DNA from 3 places in the Terribacillus sp. 7520-G genome. Region 2 is predicted to be linked to each of the others. Evidence: riboswitches for the same ligand, from Rfam matches in the RefSeq annotation. Region 2 holds a riboswitch; each other region holds the start of a gene.
What was found. Region 2 has a riboswitch for S-adenosylmethionine ahead of CHH53_RS15395 (iron-containing alcohol dehydrogenase family protein). Riboswitches for the same ligand answer to the same signal wherever they lie in the genome.
Positions count from the first base shown of each region.

Region 1: it holds a riboswitch for S-adenosylmethionine, as region 2 does, so the genes downstream of both, CHH53_RS09625 (methionine ABC transporter ATP-binding protein) here and CHH53_RS15395 (iron-containing alcohol dehydrogenase family protein) in region 2, are expected to answer to the same signal.
Region 3: it holds a riboswitch for S-adenosylmethionine, as region 2 does, so the genes downstream of both, CHH53_RS04440 (LLM class flavin-dependent oxidoreductase) here and CHH53_RS15395 (iron-containing alcohol dehydrogenase family protein) in region 2, are expected to answer to the same signal.

Region 1 is NZ_NQFP01000024.1:61,184-63,451, reverse strand. Features, by position in the region: gene CHH53_RS09625 (methionine ABC transporter ATP-binding protein) at 1-1,006, opposite strand, end outside; SAM riboswitch class I at 1,110-1,211, opposite strand; gene CHH53_RS09620 (hypothetical protein) at 1,271-1,600, opposite strand; gene CHH53_RS09615 (thioredoxin family protein) at 1,684-1,974, opposite strand; gene CHH53_RS09610 (ribonuclease M5) at 2,002-2,268, opposite strand, start outside.
Region 2 is NZ_NQFP01000046.1:14,461-16,728, forward strand. Features, by position in the region: gene CHH53_RS15395 (iron-containing alcohol dehydrogenase family protein) at 1-960, opposite strand, end outside; SAM riboswitch class I at 1,039-1,141, opposite strand; gene CHH53_RS15400 (pyridoxal phosphate-dependent aminotransferase) at 1,249-2,268, shown strand, end outside.
Region 3 is NZ_NQFP01000010.1:54,820-57,087, forward strand. Features, by position in the region: gene CHH53_RS04440 (LLM class flavin-dependent oxidoreductase) at 1-1,307, opposite strand, end outside; SAM riboswitch class I at 1,387-1,487, opposite strand; gene CHH53_RS04445 (DnaJ family domain-containing protein) at 1,500-1,871, opposite strand; gene CHH53_RS04450 (CAP domain-containing protein) at 1,943-2,268, opposite strand, start outside.

The sequences.
Region 1 (2,268 bases), on a different contig from region 2:
CCTCCACTTTCACATTCGCCCCGCGGATGAAGTCAAGTGCCTTCTCCACTTCCGCTTCACTGCCCACAAGCTGCAGGAACAGGCTGCCGACTGCGCCGGTTTGTGTCTGCAGTACATTCCCCTGCAGGATATTGATGTCCACATCAAATTGCTTCGCGGTCTGGCTGACAACTGTCTGATTGACATTGTCCCCTGAGAAGGAAAGCTTCACGATCGTGCCTGAACCTTCTTTCATCGCAGCCGCCGATAAGGATTCATATTGCTCGCTTCCATCCAATTGCTGGACGAAACGCTTCGTGATCGCTTGCTGCGGATTTTGGAACACTTCCGCTGCATCACCCTTCTCCACGATCCTGCCGGTATCCATTACGGCAACACGATGGCAGATTTTACGGATGACATTCATTTCATGCGTGATCATGACGATCGTCAAACCGAGACGTTTGTTGATGTCCACCAGCAGATCGAGGATGCTGTCTGTCGTTTCCGGATCCAATGCAGATGTCGCTTCATCACACAGCAGTACTTTCGGATCGTTCGCCAGTGCTCTCGCAATGCCGACACGCTGCTTCTGACCGCCGCTTAATTGGGATGGGTAAGCATTTTCGCGTCCTTTCAGACCGACAAGCTCAATCAATCGATCAACCTTCGCTTTTCTTTCTTTTTTCGGTACGCCCGCTATTTCCAGTGGAAAAGCGATGTTTTGGTGCACCGTACGGGACCATAGCAGATTGAAGTGCTGGAAGATCATCCCGATTTCCTGTCTGGCAAGCCGGAGTTCGTTTTTCCGCTGTTTTACAATATCCTTGCCATTGATGATTATTTCACCGGCTGTCGGTTCTTCCAGACGGTTCAGCAAGCGCACGAAGGTACTTTTACCAGCACCGCTGTACCCGATCACACCAAAGATTTCACCCGACTCGATCGTCAAGTCAAGCTGATCAACCGCTGTAATATTCTGTTTTTTCGTACGATATATTTTGGAGAGGTTCTTGATGGTAATCAATATCCGCTCCTCCTTCCCCATGTTGCTCTGCAAACATAAAAAACATAAAAAAGCGTCTTTTTGTCATGAGAACAAAAAGACGCTTTTGGTTGCGAAAATTGTTCTCTCATCTGTACAGGTTTCCCTGCAGGAATTGGCACCATACAGGAAAACCTGTGGTTGCCGGGCTTCATCGGGCCAGTCCCTCCGCCACTCTTGATAAGAGTTTTATATATGATTGCTAAAAAGGAGTTTAGCACTAGTACAAAGTTCTGTCAACATATATTACAAACTGCCACGGGCTCCAAGGAACAAAAGCGCTTCCATAAGAAGGATATGCTGATAATCCCCTTCCACTACCTGCCTGTCGCATAAACTGCGAAGCTGCACTTGGCCCGCAAGAAGCTGATGAAGTGTGCGCTCATCCGTACGGATATACAGAAATCCATAAGGCTTCGTGGCCGGCGTCGTCAGACTGCTCCTATCAATATGCAAATCGAAATGATCATCTTCCCATTCTATAAAGACCTTCAGCCGTTTGTCATTGCATAAAGGCAGCAGATCCTCCCTTGCCTCGATTTGCCGTTTGAGCTTTTCCAGTTCTTCCATGATCATCCTTCATCCCCCCTGCTTTGTATTTGGCTCCGTGCCCTCCGAATTCCTGCAAGAAAAAACAGCTTTCCAATTGGAAAGCTGTTTTATTCACCCAGCGTTTTTGCCAGCATATGCTGGACAGAATGAAACGCATATATTTTCTCCTGAACTTCCCCTTGTTCAAAGACAATCAGACAAGGTACGCTCTCAATCCGATATTCCTGCATGAAAACCGGAAATAGGGAGGCGTTCAGTTTATGATAATATTCCTGGCCCGTCAAAGTCTCCACTGTCAGGAGCATTTTCTCGGCAAGCTGGCATGTGCCGCAGAACGGTGTATGCACAAATATCCTTGCCTGTTCCTGCCGAATGACTTCCCGGACCTCTTTTTCGATGACGTTGATAATTCATCCCTTCTTTCATCAGGCGAGGAAGAATGGATGCACCATGATACTTCGGCTAAGCAGGGCCGTGGCCAATTCAGGTGCCGGGGTCGCCGCTACCTCTCGATAGGTTCTGTCTACGTAAATATGCTGGGCATGCGGAAGCTCTCTGGCAAGCTGTTTCCTCAGCTTATGTCCGGCGCTGTCCTCATCCACCATGATATATACTTGCTTGTGATCCAAGTCATAGTCATACAAAAGCTGTTCCAGCCGCTCGATGCCCAATGTTCCATTGGTGCAGATGAT
Region 2 (2,268 bases):
CATTGCTCTATCAAGATCCCCTTTCACGCCAAGCTCTTTCAATACGGTAGGTAGGCCGAGCTTACGGTAGAATGGCAGCAAAGTGAGAATCTCGTCAAATTTCCCCTCCAACGCAAGCTGGATAAGAATGCCGTAAGCCACTTTATTCCCATGCAGCTGCTCATGTGTTTCTGGCAATCTGGTCAATCCGTTGTGAATGGAATGAGCACCGGCGATACGGCCGTACTCGTCCCCGAATCCGCCTACCATACCGCCTGCCATGATGATGGTTTCCGCAACTCTGAGGAATGAACTGTCTGCTCGCTTATCCTGTAAAGAACAAATCGCTGCATCACCTTCAGCAATAAGGATATCACGGCATAATTTGGCAGCATTGCGAGCGATTTGGACAGCTAGCGGCTGATCGGTCATATTTTCGGTCAGCACATCTGCCTCATACCATTTTGCCAATGTATCGCCAATGCCGGCAATCAGATAAGGTGCTGGTGTCGTGAGCAGCAGCCTTGGCTCGACCAGGAGCATGAATGTGCTGCGAGGGAAGATTGTATATTCGACAAAATTGCCTGCCTCATCATAGAAGACGCTAAGGGAAGCCCATGGGGAGCAGTTGGATATGATTGTAGGGATCAATATGACGGGAAGCCCTGCCTCATCAGCAGCGGCTTTGGCGGTATCCAACACTTTTCCGCCGCCTACGCCGATTATGAATTGAGCAGCTTCTCCTGTTGCGATATTTGCTAATCTAGCTGCTTCCGCATGTGTGCATTGACCATTATAGGCAACACGTTTAACCGGCAGATCGATGTGGTCCAGGAATGGAGAAGCGGCTTTCCAGGATGCATCACCGTGAATAAGCAAGCCGTTTGTCCAATTCAATCCTGCAAGCCTTGCGGGAAGGCTGTCCAATATATTTTCTTCGCACGCATAATAGTTTGGTGCACCTTTAATGTTGATCGTCATGCTGTCACCTCATTGATTTTTTATACAAAAAAACTCTTCCAAGCGAAATTGGAAGAGGGAAAGGCCAACGCATCCGTCCCCTTATCCCTCAGCATTTGCTGTTGGAATTAGCACCGTGTGCATTACGCACCGGTTGCCGGGCTTCATCGGGCCAAGTCCCTCCGCCTTCTCTTGATAAGAGTGAGTGAATCATGTATGATTTGTTCATTATTACATTGTATTTCCAAGACTGTCAAGATTGTCAATAGTCAGAATGGATGGATGCAAGGTGACAGGAGAGTGAGTCAAATGGATTTTCCGTTTTCAGATGCGCTGAAACGATTGCCGGAACAGTTTTTTGCCGGCTTGGTACACAAGGTGGGTTTGCTGGAGCAACAGGGGCACGATATCATCAAGCTCGGGCAGGGGAACCCTGATTTGCCGACACCGCAGCATATCGTAGATAAATTGAAAGAAGCCTCTGATAATCCGGCTTATCATAAATATTCACCATTCAGAGGCTTTGATTTTCTTAAACAGGCAGTCTGTGACTTTTATGACCGGGAATACGGCGTGAAACTAGATCCCGAAACAGAAGTGGCCATCATGTTCGGCTCTAAGACAGGTTTGGTGGAGATCAGTCAATGTCTTTTGAATCCGGGTGATTTGGCATTGCTTCCGGATCCGGGGTATCCCGATTATATGTCCGGAATCGAACTTGCACAAGCACGGACATCGCTCATGCCATTGACTGCTGAGAATGGATTCCTGCCTGAGTATGATGCTATTTCTGCGGGTGATCTGGAAGAAGCAAAGCTAATGTTCCTGAATTATCCGAACAACCCGACTGCTGCTACAGCAGATCGGGAGTTCTTCGATAAAACAGTGGAACTGGCAAAGGAACATAAAATTTGTGTCCTGCATGATTTCGCTTATGGTGCACTTGGGTTTGATGGAGAAAAACCGCAGAGCTTCCTGCAATCCGAGGGCAGCAAGGAAGTCGGCATCGAGATGTACACCTTATCCAAAACCTATAATATGGCAGGCTGGCGCATCGCTTTTGCTGTCGGCAATGCTTCCGTGATAGAAAGCCTGAATTTGATTCAAGATCATCTTTATGTGAGCTTGTTCGGAGCCATGCAGGAAGCGGCAGCGTATGCCCTGACGTCAGATCAAACCTGTGTGGAAGAGCTGATTCACACATATGAAGCCAGAAGGGATGCCTTTATCGGCCATTTGCGTGCAATCGGCTGGGATGTACCTGAACCAAAGGGGACTTTCTTTGTTTGGCTGCCTGTTCCGAACGGATTCACATCGGAGGAATTTGCG
Region 3 (2,268 bases), on a different contig from region 2:
AATTTCTCCCGGAATGTACCTCCTGCATAGTCCTTTTTATACAATCCCCGCTCTTGCAGGATTGGCACAACCAATTCGACGAAGTCCTCCAAGTCCCTCGGCGTAATATAATGGGTCAGGTTAAAGCCATCCACTCCGCTCCTCACAAAAAAGTCCTCGATCCTGTCGGCCACCTGTTCAGGGCTGCCGATGATGATCTCCATTTCAGCTGGTTTGCTGAATTTCTCTTGTATCTCTTTGACCGTGAATGGCCTGGCAGCGTCCTTGGTCAAATATGCAGCTCGTGATTGCCCTTGTTCCGTATGCTTGTACGTGAACAGTTCATCCTCATCTTCATAGGATGCCAAGTCATAACCAGTCGATCCACCATACTGGGCCTTTGCTGCATCTGCACTCCAATATTTCTTGATTTCTTCATATTTCGCATATGCTTCCTCTTCCGTTTCAGCAACGACTACATTCAGGAAAGTGAATGCTTTGATTTCATCACGGCTTCTGCCGTATGCTTCTGCACGCGTTTTGATATCCTCGATATAGTAGTTGATTTTTTCCGGTGTCGGTCCGCCGACAAACACACATTCAGCATGCCTGGCTGCGAAATCGCGCCCTTTTTCAGAGGTTCCCGCTTGGTAAAGCACTGGCGTACGCTGCGGGGATGGCTCACTGACATGAGGCCCTTCAACGGAGAAGTATTTCCCCTTGTGCTTGATGCGATGTACCTTATCCGGGTCCACCAGAACGCCTCTTTCCGGATCTGAAACAACCGCATCCTCTTCCCAGCTGTCTTCAAGCAGCTTATAAGAAACCTCCAGGAATTCCTCTGCTATCCGGTAACGTTCATCATGCTTGACCATTTTTTCCAGCCCGAAATTCCGGGCCGCATTCGGTAAGTAGGATGTAACGATATTCCAAGCGACACGCCCCTTGGTCAAGTGGTCGAGAGTCGAGAATTTACGCGCATTATGGAATGGCTGCTCGTAGGATGTACTGACCGTGACAGCGAAGGAAAGGTTCTCCGACACAGCTGCCATTGCCGGGATGGCAAAGGCAGGGTCATTCAGCGGCACTTGGACTCCGTCGCGCAAAGCAGCCTTTTCATCCCCGCCATAGACATCATAAACGCCGAGTACATCAGCGAAGAACACCGCATCGAACTTGCCTTTTTCCAGCAGGCGCGCATGCCCGATCCAGTAGTCAAGCGACTTATACTCGCGATGCCTTCTGCTCTCGGGATGCTTCCATAAGCCGTGGGAATTGTGCATAGCTGCAGTCATATCGAAAGCTTGCAGGATGATTTGTTTCGTCATTATCTCTCACTCCTTTAAAATATGTAAAAAAGCCTCTTCCGTTTTACAGAAGAGGCTCCTTATCCAAGGCGAAAAGCTCCTCTTATCTGTCAGACCATCGTCTGCTGGAATTGGCACAGTGCATCATTGCCTGTTGCCGAGGCTTCCAAGGGCCAGTCCCTCCACCTCTCTTGATAAGAAAATACTATTTGATTATGTTAAATTGCGCTCGATTTGTTCCCGGTATTGACCCAAGGTGCTTGGCGAATGCTTCTTGAGCTTTTGCAGCAATGCTTCGTATTGAATCTCCTTTTCGCTGATCCGTTTCCGATAAGCCGCCCGCTCTGAATCATCCGTACAAACACGCAGTAAATCACGTAAGGCCACAATCTCTTTTTGCAGCTCCATTTCGGGCGGGACATAGCCGGCATTCTTCAGGATCTTATAGCTCATCCGCATATCCTCTGGTACGCCGGATAAATCCTCCAGTTCCAGAGGTTTCCCTGCACCGGGAAGGTTGCGGAATTCTCCACTTTCTTCCGCCTTCTTGATCCGTTCTTCGGCAAGCAGCGAAATCAGATCCATACAATCCCTCCCAAAAATCAAAAAAGCAACCGATTCCGCATCGGTTGCTTTTCATTATACAATAATCTGAATTATTTACCAATGAATTGCTGTGTCCAATAGTTACCGTTTTCCACGTACCCTACACCGATGTTTGTATAATCAGGGTTAAGGATGTTTTCACGGTGACCTTGGCTGTTCATCCAAGCTTCCACAACTTCTTCCGGAGTCTTTTGACCTTGGGCGATGTTTTCACCTGCAGTCTGATAGGAGATACCGAAAGATTTCATCATGTCGAATGGAGAACCGTAAGTCGGGCTGTTGTGGTCGAAGTAACCATTGTCAGCCATGTCCTGGGATTTAGCGCGTGCTACTTTGCTTAGCTCAGCATCTGCTTTCAATGGCTTGAGACCAGCTT